Zobellia nedashkovskayae: one gene and its partner. The protein of the gene in region 1 interacts with the protein of each later gene in a pairwise test. Links are inferred from orthologs where the notes say so. Each region holds a gene or a part of one and is shown in the gene's direction. Other genes may lie near its edges. The genes, in order: rho and nusG.

Region 1 (17,873 bases):
TCTTCCTCTTCTAAATATCCAAAGTGTACGTCATTAAATTTTATATCTCCTCGTACATCTTCTTTAACCACAGAACCTAAGTCTTGTATATTACTCTGGGTATCCAAAATTTTAAAAACCCTATTGGCAGCTACCATTCCCATTTGTAGGGTATTGAACTTATCTGCTATTTGTCGTAAAGGTCTAAAAAGCATATCTATCAACAGAATAAATGCGAACAGCGTACCTAGTTCTTCCTTAGAAAGATTAGATACATTTTGAAGTCCACCGTACCATACGATCAGGCCCACTGCAATAGAAGAAGAAATTTCTGCAATCGGAAAGAAAATGGAGTTGTACCAAACTGTTTTTAACCAAGCATTCTGATGCTTTTCATTGATAACCCTAAATTTTTCACTTTCAATCCTTTCACGCGTAAACAACTGTACGATTTTCATACCTGTTATCCGTTCTTGCACAAAAGAATTAAGATTGGAAACCTGTGTTCTAACCTCGGCGAAAGCAACTTTCATTGCCTTTTGAAACAAACGTGTTGCATAAAGAATTAACGGCAATATGGCAAAAACAATGAGCGCTAGACGCCAGTTCATTATTAACATTACCACAGCGGCAACCAGCATTTTCAACAAATCTGCAACTATAACAAAAAAGCCTTGACTAAAAATTTCACCAATACGCTGCATATCCGCAACCGCACGCGTTACCAGTACTCCAAGAGAAGAACTGTCAAAATATTTCATTCTAAAGCCCAACATGTGTTTGAACAAGTTGACTCTAATATCTTTTATGACTGATTCTCCCAACCAGTTGGCGTAGTAGTTAAATGAAAGCTGACTAATAACCTGCCCCAAGAGAACACCGGCCATTGCCAAAGTTAGAATCAATAACTTTTCTTCATCGCCCACCTTAATGGCGTCGTCAATAATTCTTTGAACTATTATAGGAGTCATTACGGCAAATCCGGATAGCAGAATAGCCGCTAGAGCAACACCATAAAAGGTTGCACGATATGGACGCGTATGCGCCAATAAGCGTTTAAACAGCCGCATATCAAATGCTTTTCCAGAATCTTTATCCATGTTTTTCCGTAATCTTTTTGGGGTATAAAACAGAGGTCAAATATAGCCCTTTTGCCGGTACCGATGGGCCGGCCTTACTTCTGTTCTTGCTATTTATGATTGATTTAACATGGTCTGGCTTTGTTTTACCCGTGCCCACTTCTAGCAACGTACCTACTACGGCACGCACCATATTTCTCAAAAAACGGTCTGCGGTTATTGTAAAAACAAGTTTATCTCCTTTTACCTCCCAAACTGCTCTTTTAACATCACACAGATACGTCCTTACATCTGTATTGGACTTTGAAAAACATTCAAAATCCTTGAACTGCAAAAGCAATCCCGCGGCTTGATTCATTGCCTCAATATCCAAGGGATGCTTTATGTAATGTGCAAAATCACCATAAAACGGATTTTTATACTGCAACACCCAATATTCATAGGTGCGTTCTTCCGCATCAAAGCGAGCATGAGCATGTTCGTTTACACCAAAGATATTATGAACAGCAATGGCCTCTGGCAAAAGCGCATTCAATCTATAAACAAATAACTGTACATCCTTAATTTCATCAAAATCAAAATGGGCGAACATCTGCTTGGCATGAACACCAGCATCAGTTCTGCCAGCACCTACCAAAGCCACAGGCTCGCGCAGTAAGGTATAAAATGCCTTTTCAAGAACCTCCTGCACGGTAATGGCATTAGGTTGGTTTTGCCAACCATGGTAGTCTTTACCCAAGTATGAAAATTCAATAAAATATCTCAACCGAAACCTTTAATTTTGTGAACCTCAAAGATACTTCTCTTTGATTAAACAGAAGAAGGCTCTCAAAACTATTGATAAGGCCAAGTCTAATCACATAACTTTTAGTTCAGTACATGACCAAAATTCTATTGCTTTCTGATACCCATTCCCATATGGACGATGCCATTTTAAAATATGCCCGTCAAGCGGATGAAATATGGCACGCTGGTGACATAGGAACTTTAGAAGTAACCGACACTTTGCAAAAAATTAAGCCATTAAGAGCGGTTCATGGAAATATTGATGATCACGTAATTCAAAAAGAATTTCCTCTCAACAACCGTTTTTTCTGCGAAGGTGTAGAAGTTTTCATGACTCATATTGGCGGATACCCTCCAAAATATAATATAAGAACACGTGATATCATAAAGGCTAACCCTCCAAAATTATTTATCTCTGGACATTCTCATATTCTTAAAGTAATGATGGATAAAAAATTGGGTGTGCTGCATATGAACCCTGGTGCTTGTGGCAAACACGGTTTTCATCAAATACGAACAATGCTCCGCTTTACCATAGACGGAAAAGACATAAAAGACCTAGAAGTTATAGAACTAGGGAAGCGTGGTGCTTAAATAAAAAAACCTGCACTATACAAAATAGTGCAGGTTTCCAACTCTAAGGTTTCGAGGGTATTAATTCTTGATTAATTTTATGGCTTTCTCACCTTCAGAAGTATTGATGCGCAAAATATAAATTCCTGCATCTAGATCACTGGTATCCACTACATCATTATAATTCCCAGGTCTATGGCTTTCTTTACTTTTTAAAGTTTTAATTTTTCTGCCATTGAGTGCATATAAATCTACAGTTACATCATCATAGTCCTCAACACTGTATTCATACTCGAATGAATTGACGAATGGGTTTGGAGAGACTGTAAAATCATTGAATGTCTGATTGTCCGTATCATTAAGTTCGTTAGGTAGCTTTGCCTTTAAAGCACTACCTGCCCCAGACACTGTAATATCCGACTTGGTAGACGTTGCTAATTTGTTTTTCCAATCATCGTCAAACATCTGAATATTCCATTTGTAATCAGTTCTTGAAGCTAGGTTTAATGGAATATTAAACTCAACGGAAATTTGCCCTGAATTATTATTACTAGACTGTGTGTCTTGAAGTAATATTTTACCTTCTTTAGATAATAACCTTGTTTGTATATGTACTCCGTCATTTTCTGTTTTGTTGAAATTATAAGATACCCGAGCAATTTTCCCAGCAATGATTCTACTAGGTGGCGAAAAATCAGAAAATGAATTGTTCGCCGGCGGACCTATTAGTGTCATAACCGTAACCGTTTCCTCATAATAGTTTTCAGCAAGTTTTTTTGTCCAATTGCTATTGTACATTTGAACATGCCACTTATAAACACCTCCCAGAGGAAGATTTGGTATATCAAATTCAAATACCTGATGACCTGGCCTGGCATATTCTCCTTCTGTAATTTCTTTTATAACCCTACCAGAAGTAGTCATCAATCTTGCTTGTATATGTACTTCACCAGAACCTTCTTGTGTATATCTTACGGGGAAAGCACTTTTAAAACCAGAAAATATATAAGTGGGCGCATTATAAATTTCTATCTAGTTTTGGGCATTACCTGCTAAAGAGAAGAGCAATGCAAGAAAAGTAGTTGTAAAAAGTAGTGTAATTTTTGTTTTCATAATTTCAATATTTTATGTTTTAAAAAATTGTGTAAAATAAATACCGGAAGTAAACTTTGGATAAAGAACCCGCTCCACCCCACAATGGAACGGGAACTTTCAAAATTTAATTTTTGATTAATTTGATTGCCTCCTCGCCTTCAGAAGTGTTGATTCTTAAAATATAAATCCCGGCATCCAGGTCGCTAGTATCTACCACATCACTATAATTTCCCGGTCTATGGCTTTCCTTATTTTTTAAAGTCTCTATTTTTCTACCATTTAGAGCATATAAATCCACCGTTACCTCATCATAATTTTTTACACTGTATTCGTACTCAAATGAATTGATGAATGGATTAGGGGAAACGCTGAAATCTTTAGCTTCAACTATTGAGTCTTGTTGGACTATTTGGGTTTTAAGGGCCACTGAATTAGGGCAATCTATTTTAGGGTTACTTTCACAAGGATTCTGAATGTAATATTCTTCAAAAGTGAAACGACCTCTACTATTAGGAATGTAGGTATTCACATCAAAATCAGGGTTGCCGGGCTCGTGTTTGTAATCCCCAGACTGTCCGGTTACAGTCCACTCCATTACTTCAAGAGTCCAATCATCGGTCATGGTAGGAACAGAGATAACCTGATTACTACCTACTATCCTTCTGGTATCTGGGCCATTCTCAGCTTCTCGTTTAATAACCTCCTTAATAATTTTAGCTACGTCAATCTTTTTGGTAAAAGATTGGGTAGGGAAATTGTCTATATGATTCCGCCTCCAGTTTACCGGAACAAGATTATAAGAACATGACTCTCCTTCACCACCGGGTACCGTACGTAAAACATCATACGTGTTATATTCGTCAGACGCAGTACCGATTTTTTCAAAAGTATAAATTGTGTTATTCCCTTCCTGCGACCATTGATAAGAACGCTCATAATTACTTCTAATATCACCTGAATTATCCCAAGCATGAATAATTACATCACTTCTAACTCTTTTCCCTTCGGAATCAACACCATAAATCCAAGCGGTCATATTGATATGACATCGCCCAGTGCTTCCTTCGGTCCATCTCCCTGTAAAAGATGCCAATAAAGGTTCGGTTATATCTCCTATAAAACTAGGAAAACCGTATGCTCCGTTTGAATCTGATTGCGTACTCTTTTCAACCCTAATATCAAATTCACCATGACCATCATTACTTGATGACCCCAAACTTTGCCACTCTACCCAAAACTCTTTGCCATTTAAATTATCTTCACCATAGTGCGATTTTATTGGGCCTACCCAATTACGGTTAACCCACCAATTGGAACGATATAAAGAATTTGTAGGCGCTAAGGTGTGATCCATGCCAGAACCTTGGCCGTCGCCATTATAATGTCCTCCATTTAATTCTAGATCTCTATTGTAATACCGCATATACTCAGCAGTTCCATTTGGGGTTGTATTTTTCTCACCAAACCCATAGCCACTACCAAATTCAATATTATCTACCGTATCTTCCCCTACAAGATTCCATTGGTCTTCATTACCATTTGCTATTACCTCAAATACTTGTATAACCAACATGTTAGACTCTAAAGGCTCTCCCGTTATCTCTAGTCGAAGGGTTTCACTACTGGCTCCTTGAGTAAATTCCTGTAAAACCTTTCCTATCTTAACCCATTGTCCATCTGCATCTACATTCTTATTGGTAATGTATGCCTGAACATATCTATCCCCTAAAAAATTATATTCAAAACTTACATTATAAGTTTCTCCTTGAGCCACTTTGCTAGGCGTAGTCGTTAATGATATTAGCTCTTGCCCACTTGGCGGTAGAGTTATTTGCTCAACGGAAACCCCATCAACAATATCATTTGCCAATCCTGCCCAATCGCCAATTTTTAAAAGCTGAGCTTGCCAACTGTAGCCACTACCAGAAGAATTGGGCACATTAATATTAAATGTATGGCTTCCTGAGCCCGATTTGGTGACAAAATCCTGCGGGTTAGCCCCATTTGGATTTATTAAACGCACCAATACATAGGCCGATGGTTCATTTGTAGAAAAATCTACAGTAACAGTGGCAGGTTCTCCTGCGACCAATGTGGTTGGTGCGTCTGTAAATTTAATTGAATTCGCTCCTGGACTTGGTGGTTCCGTACTTTCTACACTAACACCATCAATAAATTCGTTGGCGAGACCTCCCCAATCAGCAGTTTTCAAAAGTTGAGCTTGCCAGCGGTAACCACTGCCAGGTGAATCTGGTATTTTGATACTAAACTTATGGCTTCCCGAACCAGATTTGGTAACAAAATCTTGTGGGTTTTCTCCATTAGGATTAATAAGACGCAAGAGAATGTAAGCAGATGGTTCATTCATTGCATAGGCCACAGTAACATCTACCGTTTCTCCAGCTTCAACGGAAGATGGAGGATCTATAATCTTAATACTGTTTTGTGCCAATAGCACATTAGAAAAGCATATCGTAAAAAATACGATAGACAGAAAAGTAATTTTTGTTCTCATAACTTCAAAATTTAGGGATATTCAATTGCGCATCCGATTATCGGACGTGCTTTAAACCTGAAGCTATTTGCAATGTATTTGAAAGGGGGTTGGTCGTGAACTAAAGTTGGGTATTTAAAAAAACAGACTTTAGCCAGACAAGAAAATTGGGGGAAATTTCATTATTCCAGTTTTAGGTTAAAAAAAATCTATACGAACGCTACATAAAGCATCTATGAAAAATTCAAAGGTGCCCACTGATGAGTTATTAGAGTACTAAAATTGGTTTGGAAATAATGGTCGCCTATGTACAGTAATTTTGTACTATAAGGCAATCAAATGTAGTTAAATATAGTTGCGAAAAATCATATTCATATAAAAATACTGGTTTTCCAGTAGTTTTTAAACTACAAACAGAAAGAGGAAAAATCTACGAAAACAAAAAGTTCCGTAATAGTTCCATTTTTTATAAATAAGGATTTTAGAGATTTTAAGAAACAAAAAACCCGGTATCCAACCCGGGTTAAAATAGCTAATACAATAAAATACCTTTTTTTTTATAAAACAACATTAACTAGAATGGTAATCTATATTTTCTTAATTAGTATTCAAAAGACAACCCTAATGAAAAGGTTCCTCCGTCATAAATATTCTTGCGCTCCACCAAAAAACCTGCATAGTCCGAATAGTTGGCCACCAAGTTTAAATGGTTGTTTAGCTTGTACATAGATGTAATTCCAAAGTTTGTAAAGGTAGTTCCCTCGCCATATAAAAAAGAGCCACTTTGATTATTGATTTCAGAAGATAGTTTTTCTTGAATTTTCAACTTCCCTATCAAATACAGTTTATCAAAGAATAAGTGGCCTACCTCTGCCCCAACCTGAAGTTGATTGCTAAAAGATTCTGTTCTAAAATTGATACTTGTAAATGCGGATGCATAGGTCTTTCCATTAGCAAAACCATGAGATGCAGCTAAGGTGGTCCACACATTAAACTCACCATCTGACAAAGGCAAGTTAATCTCGTTAATCTGCCCGAAATCATCAGGACTATTAGATTTTGCAAAGTTCTCTCCATCGTTACTAGGTATGTCTAATGCAACTTGTAAAGACAACGGGAAATTTTTTAATAATTTATACTTTACAGCTAGTTGAATATTACCGACACCCCCTACAGTTTCTGTTGTACTAAAACTATTTAACCTTACCAACGGAACATCTACTATAGCCGTAAGCCTGTTAGAAATACCATATTCACCGTACAATAAAAGTCCGCTACTATTAAATGTACTGCCCTGATCGGCTAATCTACCCTCGGTTGTATAGTAATTATTAGAAGAAAAATATGATGCTGTGGCCTGAACGTAGAACCCTTTTGCTTCTCTAGTCCATCCACTTTGGGCCTGTAAATAAGTAGCACAAAATGTAAGCATTAAGAGAATGATATATTTATTTTGTTTCATAATTCTGTTAGATTATAAGTAGATATTTTAGTCCCGAAGAACAGATACCTAAAAAAAAGAAAAAGCCTTTGGGAGACATAGAAAAACAGAATCATGTGTCTCTATTCCCAAAGGCCATAAAATCCTTATTAATTCAATGCTACATTTCCGAATGGAATGTTAGCCGTAGCACACCATAAGATGATGTGTGTATATTTTGCATCTGGCGTTGCATCTAATTTAATATACATCTCGCCATTACCTTGAACGTTACCGATCAACATTAAATCTGGATTTCCGTTTGCCGGATCTGCCGTAAACGTTTCTGAAGTAGACAAAAATATACCTACGGTACCCGTACCTAACTCAGTAGTAAAATCATCTGCAAAGTGAACGAAATTTGTATCGCCTGTGTCTATTCCTAACTCTACCAGACCTTGTGTAGGCGTACCGCTTTCTGCCGTTAAGTTTCCACTCGCAGCAACTGCCAAGTCTCCTACTGGCAAAGAAGAATCTACTTCAATAGTTTCCGTTTCGGTAACTGTTACCGTTTCTATTTCCGTGTCATCATCGGAACAACTTACTACAAATGTTGTCATGGCCAAAGCTAAAAGTGCAATAGAAAAGTTTCTGTTTTTCATAATCGTAAAATTTAAATTGTTTATCATTTTTAAAACAGTTCTGCAATCGACTATCGATAGCTTTGCTGTTTCTTGGGACAAACATAGAAAGGTGGTATCACGAAGTATTCAAGGAAGTATAAAGAGTCTATCACAGGAACCTTATATAACGGGACACTTCTGTGATAAATTCAGAAAAAAGAAGATTTTTACATTAAAAAAAGAGCACAAAAAAACCCGGTAACTACTCCGGGTTTTACGCACTAATACTACTAAGATGTAAGGTTTATCGTAGACGATCCACAGATTTTACAAGATCCTCATCCTTCTTTATGGCCCTATTTGCAAGAACCAAGAAAACGATAGAAATGATAGGAATCAGCATCCCAATACCCTTCTCCGAGACCGAAATCTCTCCGGATAAATTTTGCGACCGGTAAACGAAAAATCCTAGTAAAAAAATATTTAATATCATGTTCAATCTGTTTAACACAAATTGATTTTTTCTATTTTTAAATAATACTATAGTAACTATAGCAAGTACAGCAGATATGTAAAAAGCTCCTGATATGAAAACGTCATTTCTGGCAAATATTTCATTTCCTTCTACATCTGACCAAAGGTTTATCCAGAATGGCAATATCCCAGCAATAAGGGCTACTATCAACAAATAAATAGTTTGTATTCTTTGAATCATTATCTAAACATCATTGTGCGCGACAAAAATACACGTCTTTTTGAAAAAAAGCAGTGTCGAAAGCAAAATAATTCGTAATATTGTGAGATTATTAGTTATTATCTTACCTATCGGGAAATCTTTCCCTCGTAATACTCAGATAACAATTCACTTCTTATCAATCTCAAGAGACGTATAATTTATATCATACTTAATGTTTGAAATTTCAGATTTAAAAGCAAAAAAACTGCCTGAATTGCAGGAAATTGCCAAAGGCCTTAATGTGCCAAAGTTCAAAACCCTAAAAAAACTGGACCTTGTTTATCAAATCTTGGATGTACAAGCAGCCAACCCCAAAGTTGTGGCAGAAGTAACCGCGCCAAAAACAACAGAAGAAAAACCGAAGCTAAAACCGAAACCAAGACCTCGTAAGCCAAGAACGGTAATCGAAGAAAAGAAGCCTGAAGTTAAGACTGTGGTTACTCCCGAAAAATCGGCAAACAAGGAACAAGCTGCACCGGCCCAACCAACGGAAATAAAAAAACCGCGCCCAAGACCTGTTAAGAGAGAACCAAAAGGTAATCCTCAACACAAAAACCAGAATACTTCCAACGGGAACAACAAAAATCAGCGTAATCAAAAGCCTACCTACGACAAAAGTAATTTTGACAAGGATTTAAAAAACCGCTACAAGGAACCTGAATTTGAATTTGACAGTATTATAGAAAGTGAAGGCGTTCTTGATATTATGCAAGACGGTTATGGCTTTTTACGTTCTTCTGACTACAACTATCTTTCATCTCCCGATGATATTTATGTATCACAATCCCAGATTAGATTATTTGGATTAAAGACTGGAGATACTGTTTTAGGAAACGTAAGACCACCAAAAGAAGGAGAGAAATATTTCCCTCTTATTAAGGTGAACAAAATAAACGGAATTGACCCTCAAATCGTTCGTGACCGTGTCTCTTTTGAACACCTAACACCTTTGTTCCCAGACGAAAAGTTTAATTTAGCTGAAAGACAAGGAAATATTTCTACAAGAATTATAGATTTATTTTCGCCTATTGGTAAAGGACAAAGGGGTATGATCGTTTCCCAACCTAAGACAGGTAAAACAATGCTATTGAAAGATATTGCAAATGGCATTGCAGCTAATCATCCTGAAGTTTATCAAATTATACTTTTAATAGATGAACGCCCGGAAGAGGTTACCGATATGCAACGTAACGTTCAAGGTGAAGTAATTGCTTCTACTTTTGATAAAGAACCTTCTGAACATGTTCGTGTAGCAAATATCGTATTAGAAAAAGCAAAAAGATTAGTAGAATGTGGTCATGACGTTGTTATTTTATTAGACTCCATCACCCGTTTGGCAAGAGCATACAACACGGTACAACCAGCTTCTGGTAAAGTATTAAGTGGTGGTGTAGACGCCAATGCATTAAATAAACCAAAACGTTTCTTTGGAGCTGCTCGTAATATAGAAGGCGGTGGATCTCTTTCTATTATAGCTACTGCACTTACTGAAACTGGCTCTAAAATGGATGAAGTTATCTTTGAAGAGTTTAAAGGTACAGGTAACATGGAACTACAGTTGGATCGTAAAATCTCTAACAGAAGAATATTCCCAGCCATTGATCTTACTTCATCTAGTACACGTAGGGATGATTTATTATTGGACAAGGACACTATACAACGTATGTGGATCTTAAGAAAATACTTGGCAGATATGAATCCTGTTGAAGCTATGGAGTTCATTGAACAACGTATTAAGCAGACTAAGAATAATGATGAATTCTTGCTTACCATGAATCAATAACGGTTTATTGATATACTGAAATATCAAACAATAGAATCCCGAATTCCTAATTATAAAATGGAATTCGGGATTTTTTTATGGATATAATCCTTCTACTCATTCTCAGAAAAAATATAAAACTCTCTCTTTTTCACGGCGGTAGTAGTTCAAAGATTACGGAATTATACCAATAGCATCTTAATTATCCGTTTTTTCGGATATCTTTATAGCGCAAAAATTTTTCTTCCCCCGAATTTTGCATGTATAACGAAGTAGAACTTTAAAAACTTATGTCATGAAAAATTCGCTGAAATTTGTGCAGCAATGCACTACTGTATTCCTTTTTTTGATTTTAGCCGCATGCGGCGATAATACACAAAAACCTTGTCCTGAATGCCCTCCCGAAACCGTTGCTGACAAAAATTACGACAATGGTATCATCATGCCCGAAAAGGCCCACAAACTCTTCGTTAACTATAAAGATAGACGAGCACATCTCATTCAGCAGTATGAAGATTCTATAGACGGAAGAGCCAAAGATCCTAAACAGCAATACGAACAGAAATCCCGTAGTACTGAAAGTGATTATAAAAACGATGTAGATAGAGAAAAATTTAAAGTGGCCCAGTATGTATCTTACGAATACGAAGACCTAAAAAAATACTTGGCTTATATTGAAAATGAAGCCAAATTATCAGGTGAAAAATTGACTACACTACGGTTTTACTTTGCCAATTACGCAAACGAAAAGAAGTTTGACAATGATTCCCTTGTAAAACACCCTAGACAGAATACGATTATGATGTCACCTACGGTAAACAAGGATGGAGCAGACCATATATTCTACACCGATGATGCCGCAGATGGTAAGCGCAGAATTGTTCTGCTAGATGACAACTTTAATCCTAGAAAAGCTCAAGAAGAAAACCAAGCATCTCCGAACACCAAAAACGAAGCTTCTTTTTTACCTGGGTTTTTCTCTTTTTCTAATGCTCCTTTTTACGCACCAAGAAGTACAACTAAAAATGAAGGAAGTTCAAACCCATAATCATTGCTAACAGAATAGATATACTTTGGAGAACATAGATTATTTTCTACAAAACTCGTATATGCCCATTTATGGAGTAACGTTGCTTTTGTCTTTATATAAGTATCCTAGGTACTTTGACTCAAAACTCAAGTATCTACCTATTCTATTCTTTTACACTTTATTAAATGAATTTCTAGGTTATTTAATAAATAACTATGAAGAGTTCAGTTTAATTTCGGCAGACACCTACCACAATTATAATTGGTTGATATACAATATTTATATGTTGATATTCTACCTGTATTTCTATTATATATTCAGGTTTTATATTGAAAATTTAAAACATAAACAACATATAGTATTCGGAGCCATTTTCTTTTTAGCAGTCTGCTTGGTAAATGCTTTCATTGATGACTTTAGCAAATTACCACAGGTATATTCTTATGTAACTGGTGGTCTAATTCTAATTTATTGTTCTGTTTTATATTTGAAAAAGTTCTTCGCTATAGATAAAATTTTTACGACGAAAGAAAATCTTCTATTCTGGTTAAGTACTGGATTAGTAGTTTTTTACGTAGGCTATCTTCCAATAAAGGTAATACGTTACATTCATACTATTCATGAAACACCAACCCCTCCAATAGTTAAAAGAATTCAGTTTACCTTAATAATAGTAAGCTACCTATGCTTTATTATTGGCTTTTTACGAATGAGGAGAAGGTTACCAGAATAAAGCTATGCCACTCTTTTGTAGGCACAAAAAAAGCCCTGATATAAATTATATCAGGGCTTTTTTATAAATTATATAAATCTTACAATGCAGCTACGTGCTTTGCTAATTTACTTTTTAAGTTGGCAGCTTTATTATTATGAATAATATTACGCTTAGCCAATCTATCGATCATGCTAACAATGCTAGGCAATAAAGCTTCAGCATCTTTTTTACTTTCTTCGCTACGCAATTTCTTAATAGCGTTACGAGTAGTTTTGTGTTGATAGCGGTTACGTAAACGTACTGCTTCGTTTCTTCTGATTCTTTTTAATGCTGACTTGTGATTTGCCATCTTTTTCTAACTTGTTAATTTTTTTAAAAATTCCTTTTCGCCAATGCTCATCGAACCTTTTGTAGTCCGTAGGGGAATCGAACCCCTGTTACCAGGATGAAAACCTGGCGTCCTAACCCCTAGACGAACGGACCAATAAATACACTCTAAGTACGACACTAAACTTAAGACTTCGCGAATTCTACGTGAGAACTCATCTACCGTTCAATTGTACTTTGTAGTCCGTAGGGGAATCGAACCCCTGTTACCAGGATGAAAACCTGGCGTCCTAACCCCTAGACGAACGGACCATACTTTGCGCAATTGCGGATGCAAAAATACAATTATTTTTTACTAACACAATAGTTAGCATATATTTTTTAATAAGCTTTTGCAAAAAGTACTCTTTTTGGTGATATTTTTCCGGTCACCATACACTTCCCCTCTTTGTTTTCGGTAGCTAAGGGAATACAGCGGATAGTTGCCTTAGTTTCATTTTTTATTTTTTCCTCAGTTTCGTTAGTTCCATCCCAATGAGCAGAAATAAACCCACCTTTTTCTTCTAAAACTTTCTTAAACTCCTCGTACGTATCTACTTCGGTAATATTATCCGCTCTAAAAGCATGTGCCTTTTGATAAATGTTCTTTTGAATATCTTCCAACAGAAATTCAATTTTAGCTACCACCTCATCCATAGGAACGGTCTCTTTGGCCAAAGTATCTCTACGAGCAACTTCATACGTACCATTTTCCAAATCACGCTGACCGATAGCCAAACGAACAGGAACACCTTTTAATTCATATTCATTGAATTTGAAACCAGGCTTATGAGTATCCCTATTATCAAATTTTACTGAAATACCTTTAGCTTTCAATTCTTTCACCAATGGGCCAACCTTTTCAGAAATAGCATCTAATTGTTCTACTCCCTTATAAATAGGTACAATAACCACTTGTATCGGTGCCAATTTTGGAGGCAGCACTAAACCATTATCATCACTATGGCTCATTATAAGTGCACCTACCAACCTTGTAGATACACCCCAAGATGTAGCCCAAACGTACTCTTGTTTTCCTTCTTTGGTAGCAAACTTAACATCGAACGCTTTGGCAAAGTTCTGTCCTAAAAAATGAGAAGTACCCGCTTGTAATGCTTTACCATCTTGCATTAACGCTTCAATACAATAGGTTTCTATTGCACCGGCAAAACGCTCACTTTCTGTCTTTACCCCCTGTATTACAGGCATAGCCATAAACTCTTCTGCAAACTGAGCATAGACCCCGTTCATTTTTTTAGCCTCTTCTATTGCTTCAGCCTCAGTAGCATGAGCCGTATGCCCTTCTTGCCATAAAAACTCTGCGGTTCTAAGAAACAAACGTGTACGCATTTCCCAACGAACTACATTGGCCCATTGATTGATCAATAAAGGTAAATCTCTATAGGATTGTACCCAACCTTTAAAAGTATTCCATATAATAGCTTCACTGGTTGGGCGCACAACTAGTTCTTCTTCTAATTTAGCGTTTGGATCAACTCTTAATTTACCAGGTTTGTCCGGATCATTTTGAAGCCTATAATGAGTAACTACCGCACACTCTTTTGCAAAACCTTCGGCATTTTTTTCTTCGGCTTCAAATAAACTTTTGGGCACAAATAATGGAAAATAAGCATTTTCATGCCCTGTCTCCTTAAACATCCTATCTAGCTCTGCCTGCATTTTTTCCCAGATAGCAAAACCGTATGGTTTAATTACCATACAACCTCTTACAGCTGAATTTTCGGCCATGTCGGCTTTTACCACGAGTTCGTTATACCATTTGGAATAATCCTCGCTGCGTTTTGTCAAATTCTTACCCATTATATTTAGTTTGGCACAAAACTTGTGCTTATGTTAGCAAAATAATTGGGTAAAACTACTTATTTTTACTATGTTCAACAATAAAAATTGCACCCATGATACATTTACCATCCCACAGTAAAATTCGTCTCATTGCTCTTTGCACCCTAACTGGCATTGTTGCAGTGTCTTGCGGCTCGTACCAATCAACCTCATATTATGATAATGACGGTATTTATTCCAGTGACAATCAAGTTAGTGTAGAGCGCCAAACAAGGCCGCAACAGACTAGGCAGCAAGCTCAGGCTAATGATGAACCTTATTCTGACTATTTCGGACAACAAGCTGACCAATATGACCAGGCTCTTGATGGTGAAATTTTCACTGATGTAGATTCTTATTCAAGCGGAACGGCTCAGGATAGTATTTCTGGTGGAGAACTGACCGATTATTATAATAATGACAATGACTATGCCGGTTACGCAGGATGGGGTGATAATGCAACCAGTGTAGAAATTAATGTTTACGATAACGGATGGAACGGTTACGGTGGTTTTGCCTGGAGCTCTCCATGGTTATTTAATTCTTATGGATGGGGCGGCTACGGATATGGTGGTTTCTACAATCCGTGGAGAAACCGATATCGTCCTTGGGGATGGGGTGGCTTTGGTTACGGATACGGATATGGCGGCTACAGCGGTTTTGGCTGGGGTGGTTACGGAACATGGTGCCCTCCTTACGGCTATTACAATGGATATAACAATTACTCGTACAGAAACCGAAGTTATGCTTACAACCGCACTAGAAGAGGTTATAATACAAACACCAATGCTATTTCAGGAAACAATTCTAGATACACATCTAGATCAAATGTTAATAGAAGTAGTAGATCTACACCAAGGTACTCTGCTACCAGATCAAGATCTAATGCAAACGGAAGTACAACTGCACGTAGCTCTAATGCCAACCGTTCTTCGGCATCAAGAAGAACTGTAGGTGTTGATAGAAATAGCTCATATAGAACAAGTAGAAGTACAAGATCTACACCAACATACAATAGCTCCTCTAGGACTAGTACATCTAGAAGCTCGTCTACACCACGAAGTTCTACCTATAGAAGTTCTGGAACAAGAACTAGCAATAGTGGTACTTATAGAAGCACAACACCTAGAACAAGTACCTCTAGATCATCTGGAACAAGTAGAAGTAGCTCTAGTGGCGGTACTTACAGAAGTTCAGGAAGCTCCTCAAGAAGCTCGGGAACTTACAGAAGCTCGGGTAGTTCAAGCAGATCTTCTTCAGGTTCAAGCTCTAGATCATCTGGATCAAGCTCAAGATCGTCATCGTCAAGTCGTAGAAACTAAGTCCAAAATCATAAGTAACTTACTTTAAAATTGCTAGGAATGAGAAAATATATAACATTCATAGGATTGTTTGCATGTGCTATTGCAAGCGCTCAAAATATAAATGACGTATTACGCTACAGCACAGAGAACTTACAAGGCTCTGCACGTTTTCAGGCTATGGGCGGAGCATTTGGGTCTTTAGGTGGTGATTTATCCGCTTTGAACATTAACCCCGCAGGTAGTGCTGTTTTTAATAGCGGCATGTTCTCCATATCGGGAACTAACTATAATAGAAATACGGATTCCGATTATAACGGTACATTAAGCAACTCTACCAATAATAATTTTGATATTAACCAGGTTGGTGGTGCATTTGTTTTCAAATCTACCAATCCTGATAGCAAATGGAGAAAATTCTCTTTAGCCCTTAACTACGATGTTGTTCAAAATTATGATGATCGCCTAATAACAAAAGGATCAAGCAGTGAAGGAATTGACAACTATTTCCTAGACTATGCAGATGGCATACCTTTGCAACCTTTAAAATTACAAGGAAACGAAAGAATTGGTGATGCTTATTTAGATATAGGCGCAACTAACGGTTTAGGTTTTTCTGGCCAGCAGGCCTTCTTAGGCTTTCAAGCTGGAATTATTGAGCCCACTTTAGACGAAGATGACAACAGTAGTTATTTTTCAAATGCCAATTACAACGATGTAAACCAAGATTTCCGCCAGTACATTTCTGGTTACAATAGCAAGTTTACCATAAATGGAGCAACGCAATATGGAGATAACTTTTACTTTGGAGCTTCTTTAAACTTTCACACGATACAGTATGAGAGATTAAATAGGTACGATGAATCCTATTCTAATGAGGGAGAATCGAGGTTTGTAGCTTTTGATAACCTTTTAGAAACTGAAGGAACAGGATTTTCTATGAGCATTGGTGCTATTGCAAAGGTTAATGATGTTATTAGGTTAGGAGCCAGCTACCAATCACCAACATGGTACCGCTTAACGGATAATTTCTCTCAAGGAATAGATTCTGACTATCCTAATAAAGATAGCGATTTCAATTTTTTCGACCTGAATTACATTAACATCTTTGACTATCAGATAAAAACACCTGGAAAGGTAACAGGAAGTATTTCTGCTGTTTTTGGCAAAAGCGGACTTTTAAGTCTTGATTACGGCTACCAAGATATGTCTAAAGCAGAATTAAGACCTACCAGTGATTCTGGCTTTGCCGGTGAAAATGCATTTATTTCAGAAAGTTTAGGTGGTGTTTCTACAATTAGAGTTGGTGGTGAATACCGTATTAAAAGAGTAAGCCTAAGAGCTGGATATCGTTACGAGCAAAGCCCGTATGAAAGTGGAAATATCGTTGGAGACCTTAATGGAATATCAGGAGGTGTAGGCTATAATTTTGGTAGAAGCCGATTAGATTTAGCCATTAGCCGTACAGAACAAGATGTATTACAATACTTCTTTGATACGGGAATAAATACTCCTGCTTTATTAAACAACGTTAATACTAATGTTACCTTAGGATATACTTTGAATTTCTAGACAAAACATACATATTATATTGACTTAAAAGTCTGGCTTATGCCGGACTTTTATCTTTTTAAGGCAAAATGCGCCTTAGTTAATTTAGCTACCTCAATATTATTTTCTTGTTCGCCATACTCTAATCTAAACCAATATGTGGAAGAGGGTAATAGATTTCCGTTTAATGTTCCATCCCAATCCGTGTTGGTATTTAATTGAGCTAAGAGTTTACCGTATCGATCAAAAACAAATACTACTGGATCCGTCAAGGTTTCAATACCCTTAATATTCCAAGTATCATTGGCACCATCGTTATTAGGTGTAAAAAACTTAGGGTAACCTACCACCAAAAATTCAATAGCCTCAGTTGTTCCGCATCCGTTTTTATCATTAATTATCACCGTATTTATGCCCGGAGGTACATCGTTAAAAACAGCATCGTCTTGAAATTCACCTTCATTAATGGCGTATTCATATTCACCATCTCCATCAGCAAAAACTTCTATGTTATTCATGTC
Region 2 (3,945 bases), 2.3 Mb from region 1 along the record:
TACAAGCTTGATAAATTTTTTTCATTTTTTGTTTTGAATAAACAAAAAAACGTATACATTTGCAGTCCGTTAGAAATAGCGGACTTTTTTATGCCGGAAACAGCGTAGAAAGGCCGATGTAGCTCAGCTGGCTAGAGCAGCTGATTTGTAATCAGCAGGTCGTGGGTTCGAGTCCCTCCATCGGCTCTTAAGTTCTTTAAAAAAAATTGGTTTGGGGAGATACTCAAGCGGCCAACGAGGGCAGACTGTAAATCTGCTGACTACGTCTTCGCAGGTTCGAATCCTGCTCTCCCCACTTTTTTTTAGCGGCCCAAATTTATTGGGTTTTGAAATATTGGATTATTAAAATTTGCGGGAGTAGCTCAGTTGGTAGAGCGTCAGCCTTCCAAGCTGAATGTCGCCGGTTCGAACCCGGTCTCCCGCTCTAATAAGCCAAGGTAATGTTTGTAGTCTTTAATCTACTGGCATTAGTCTTGAACCTTGAACCTAATAAGCCGACGTAGCTCAGGGGTAGAGCGTTTCCTTGGTAAGGAAGAGGTCACGGGTTCAATTCCCGTCGTTGGCTCAACAAAGGCATTATTTGTACACTAATATATAACTAAGATTAAAATTCATTAAAAATGGCAAAGGAAACTTTTGATCGTTCCAAACCGCACTTAAATATAGGTACTATTGGACACGTGGATCACGGTAAAACTACATTAACTGCTGCTATTACTACGGTTTTGGCAAACGCAGGTCTTTCTGAATTGAGAAGTTTCGAGTCTATCGATAACGCTCCTGAAGAAAAAGAAAGAGGTATTACTATTAACACTTCACACGTAGAGTATTCTACAGCTAATCGTCATTACGCTCACGTTGACTGTCCTGGTCACGCGGATTACGTAAAGAACATGGTTACTGGTGCTGCTCAGATGGATGGTGCTATTTTAGTTGTTGCAGCTACAGATGGTCCAATGCCACAAACTCGTGAGCACATCCTTTTAGGACGTCAGGTTGGTATTCCTAGAATTGTTGTATTCATGAACAAAGTGGATATGGTTGATGATGAGGAATTAATCGAACTAGTTGAAATGGAAGTAAGAGAATTGCTTTCTTTCTACGAGTACGATGGTGATAATGGTCCTGTAATTGCTGGTTCTGCATTAGGTGCATTGAACGGTGAGCAAAAATGGGTTGACACGGTAATGGAATTGATGGAGGCTGTTGATAACTGGATCGAACTTCCAAAGAGAGATGTTGAAAAAGATTTCTTGATGCCTGTTGAAGATGTATTTACAATTACTGGACGTGGTACTGTTGCAACTGGTCGTATTGAGACTGGTGTTGCTAATACAGGTGATCCTGTTGAGATTATCGGTATGGGAGCTGAGAAATTGACTTCTACTGTTACTGGTGTTGAGATGTTCCGTAAGATTTTGGATAGAGGTGAAGCTGGTGATAACGTAGGTATCTTGTTAAGAGGTATTGAAAAAGCACAGATTAGTAGAGGTATGGTTATTTGTAAGCCAGGTTCTGTTAAGCCTCACGCTAAATTCGAAGCTGAAGTTTATGTTTTGAAAAAAGAAGAAGGTGGTCGTCACACGCCATTCCATAATAACTATCGTCCACAGTTTTATGTAAGAACTACGGATGTAACTGGTAACATTGCACTTCCTGCAGGAGTTGAGATGGTAATGCCTGGTGATAACCTTACTATTACAGTTGAGTTGATTCAACCAATTGCTTTAAGTTTAGGTCTACGTTTCGCTATCCGTGAAGGTGGTAGAACAGTTGGTGCCGGTCAGGTTACTAAGATTATAGATTAATTTATTATATAGGAATAATGTAATTAAGGGTGTTCTGCTTTTGTAGGACACCTTTAAATGCAATTATAAACGGGTGTAGCTCAGTTGGTAGAGCACTGGTCTCCAAAACCAGGTGTCGGGAGTTCGAGTCTCTCCTCCCGTGCGAATTTAAGTAAGAATCATTATGTTAACGTATATAAAAGAATCTATAGAAGAGCTTCGTAACAATGTTACTTTGCCTCCAAGAGCCGAATCATCTAACCTTATGGTAGTGGTTGCGGTATTTTCTATTTTGTTCGCTTTGGCGACTTGGGGTGTGGATAGTACATTCAGCAAATTGGTTCGTTTGTATTTCGATAACATCTTAAACTAGTCGGTTGCTATGTCAGAAGTATTGGAAAAGAAATGGTATGTAGTGAGAGCTGTCAGTGGCCAAGAGAATAAAATCAAAGGCTATATTGAGAGTGAAGTAGAGCGCCATGGTTTTTCTGACTATTTGGAGGATATCCTTGTTCCTACTGAAAAGGTGATTCAGATTCGTAACGGAAAAAAGGTTAATAAAGAAAGAGTTTATTTTCCTGGTTATATAATGATAAAAGCTAACCTTGGTGGTGAAATGATTCACATTGTACGTTCAATTACGAACGTAATCGGTTTCTTAGGGGAGACAAAAGGAGGTGATCCTGTTCCATTGAGAAAAGCCGAAGTGAACAGAATGCTAGGTAAGGTAGATGAATTGGCTGTTAATACGGATACGGTAGCTATACCTTTCACTCATGGTGAAACGGTTAAGGTTATTGATGGTCCGTTTAATGGATTTAATGGTACTGTTGAGAAAATCAACGAAGAGAAGCGTAAGCTAGAGGTTATGGTTAAGATTTTCGGAAGAAAAACACCATTGGAACTCAGTTATATGCAAGTAGAGAAAGTATAAGTTAAGTGTTACATATTTAAAGTTGTGTTGCTTCCAAAATAATACAGCTGAAATTTAATTTTAAACAATGGCAAAAGAAATAGGTAAAGTAGTTAAACTACAAGTTAGGGGAGGTGCAGCGAATCCGTCGCCACCGGTTGGACCCGCCTTAGGTGCTGCCGGTGTTAACATCATGGAGTTCTGTAAGCAGTTTAATGCTCGTACGCAGGACAAACAGGGTAAAGTATTACCTGTTGTTATCACCGTATATAAGGATAAGTCTTTTGACTTCCTTGTAAAAACACCACCGGCGGCAATTCAGCTATTGGAAGCGGCTAAGATTAAAAAAGGATCAGGCGAACCTAATCGTGTAAAATCTGGTAATGTTACTTGGGATCAAGTTAAAACAATTGCCGAGGACAAAATGGTAGACCTTAATGCGTTTACGGTAGAATCTGCAATGAGCATGATAGCCGGTACAGCAAGGTCTATGGGTCTAAAAGTTGCAGGTAAGCGACCTTTCTAAAATCTTAAAAGCAATTTGAAATGGCAAAATTAACTAAGAAACAAAAAGACGCCCACGCTAAGATAGATAAAGACAAACTTTATTCTGTAGCTGAAGGTGCTGCTTTGGTAAAAGAGATTACCAATACAAAATTTGATGCATCTGTAGATTTGGCAGTGCGTTTGGGTGTAGATCCAAGAAAAGCAAACCAAATGATTCGTGGGGTGGTTACTCTTCCTCATGGTACTGGTAAAGATGTTAAGGTTTTGGCCTTGGTAACACCAGACAAGGAAGCAGAGGCTACGGAAGCCGGTGCTGACTTTGTTGGGTTGGATGAGTATTTGGAAAAAATAAAAGGCGGTTGGACAGATGTTGATGTAATCATCACTATGCCAAGCGTAATGGGTAAACTAGGTCCTTTAGGACGAGTTTTAGGACCAAGAGGTCTTATGCCTAATCCAAAGACAGGAACAGTTACTATGGATGTCGCTAAAGCGATATCAGAAGTAAAGGCTGGTAAAATCGACTTTAAGGTAGATAAAACAGGTATCGTTCATGCTGCTGTAGGGAAAGCTTCTTTCTCTGCTGATAAATTGGAAGAAAATGCTAGAGAGTTATTAGACACTTTAGTTAAGATGAAACCTGCTGCTGCTAAGGGTGTTTATATGAAAAGTATTTTCATGTCAAGTACCATGAGCCCAAGTGTTCAGTTAGATCCAAAGACAGTTTAATCGAACTGG

What was found.
Region 2: the proteins of rho (region 1) and nusG interact in binary tests that used the Escherichia coli proteins (3 or more experiments, as listed by UniProt). The link is inferred for Zobellia nedashkovskayae from one-to-one orthologs.

Annotation. Positions count from the first base shown.
Region 1 is NZ_JADDXR010000002.1:296,994-314,866, forward strand. The notes cover bases 8,433-11,262. They hold rho (transcription termination factor Rho), read left to right. Parts: upstream 8,433-8,957; coding sequence 8,958-10,568; downstream 10,569-11,262. Other genes in these bases: IWB64_RS01290 (DUF4293 domain-containing protein), read right to left, coding at 8,433-8,764; IWB64_RS01300 (hypothetical protein), read left to right, coding at 10,843-11,262. Outside these bases: IWB64_RS01255 (ABC transporter ATP-binding protein), read right to left, coding at 1-1,079; tRNA pseudouridine(38-40) synthase TruA, read right to left, coding at 1,072-1,824; IWB64_RS01265 (metallophosphoesterase family protein), read left to right, coding at 1,938-2,438; IWB64_RS01270 (T9SS type A sorting domain-containing protein), read right to left, coding at 2,499-3,341; IWB64_RS01275 (T9SS type A sorting domain-containing protein), read right to left, coding at 3,637-6,027; IWB64_RS01280 (hypothetical protein), read right to left, coding at 6,608-7,468; IWB64_RS01285 (DM13 domain-containing protein), read right to left, coding at 7,597-8,088; more of IWB64_RS01290, read right to left, coding at 8,354-8,432; more of IWB64_RS01300, read left to right, coding at 11,263-11,595; rpsT (30S ribosomal protein S20), read right to left, coding at 12,390-12,641; proS (proline--tRNA ligase), read right to left, coding at 13,001-14,479; IWB64_RS01325 (hypothetical protein), read left to right, coding at 14,575-15,822; IWB64_RS01330 (OmpP1/FadL family transporter), read left to right, coding at 15,862-17,373; IWB64_RS01335 (T9SS type B sorting domain-containing protein), read right to left, coding at 17,424-17,873. UniProt on the Escherichia coli protein: Facilitates transcription termination by a mechanism that involves Rho binding to the nascent RNA, activation of Rho's RNA-dependent ATPase activity, and release of the mRNA from the DNA template.
Region 2 is NZ_JADDXR010000002.1:2,618,440-2,622,384, forward strand. Bases 1,125-3,945 are described here. They hold nusG (transcription termination/antitermination protein NusG), read left to right. Parts: upstream 1,125-2,169; coding sequence 2,170-2,721; downstream 2,722-3,945. Other genes in these bases: tuf (elongation factor Tu), read left to right, coding at 1,125-1,808; secE (preprotein translocase subunit SecE), read left to right, coding at 1,972-2,160; rplK (50S ribosomal protein L11), read left to right, coding at 2,789-3,226; rplA (50S ribosomal protein L1), read left to right, coding at 3,247-3,936. Outside these bases: hpf (ribosome hibernation-promoting factor, HPF/YfiA family), read left to right, coding at 1-11; more of tuf, read left to right, coding at 621-1,124. UniProt on the Escherichia coli protein: Part of the processive rRNA transcription and antitermination complex (rrnTAC). The complex forms an RNA-chaperone ring around the RNA exit tunnel of RNA polymerase (RNAP).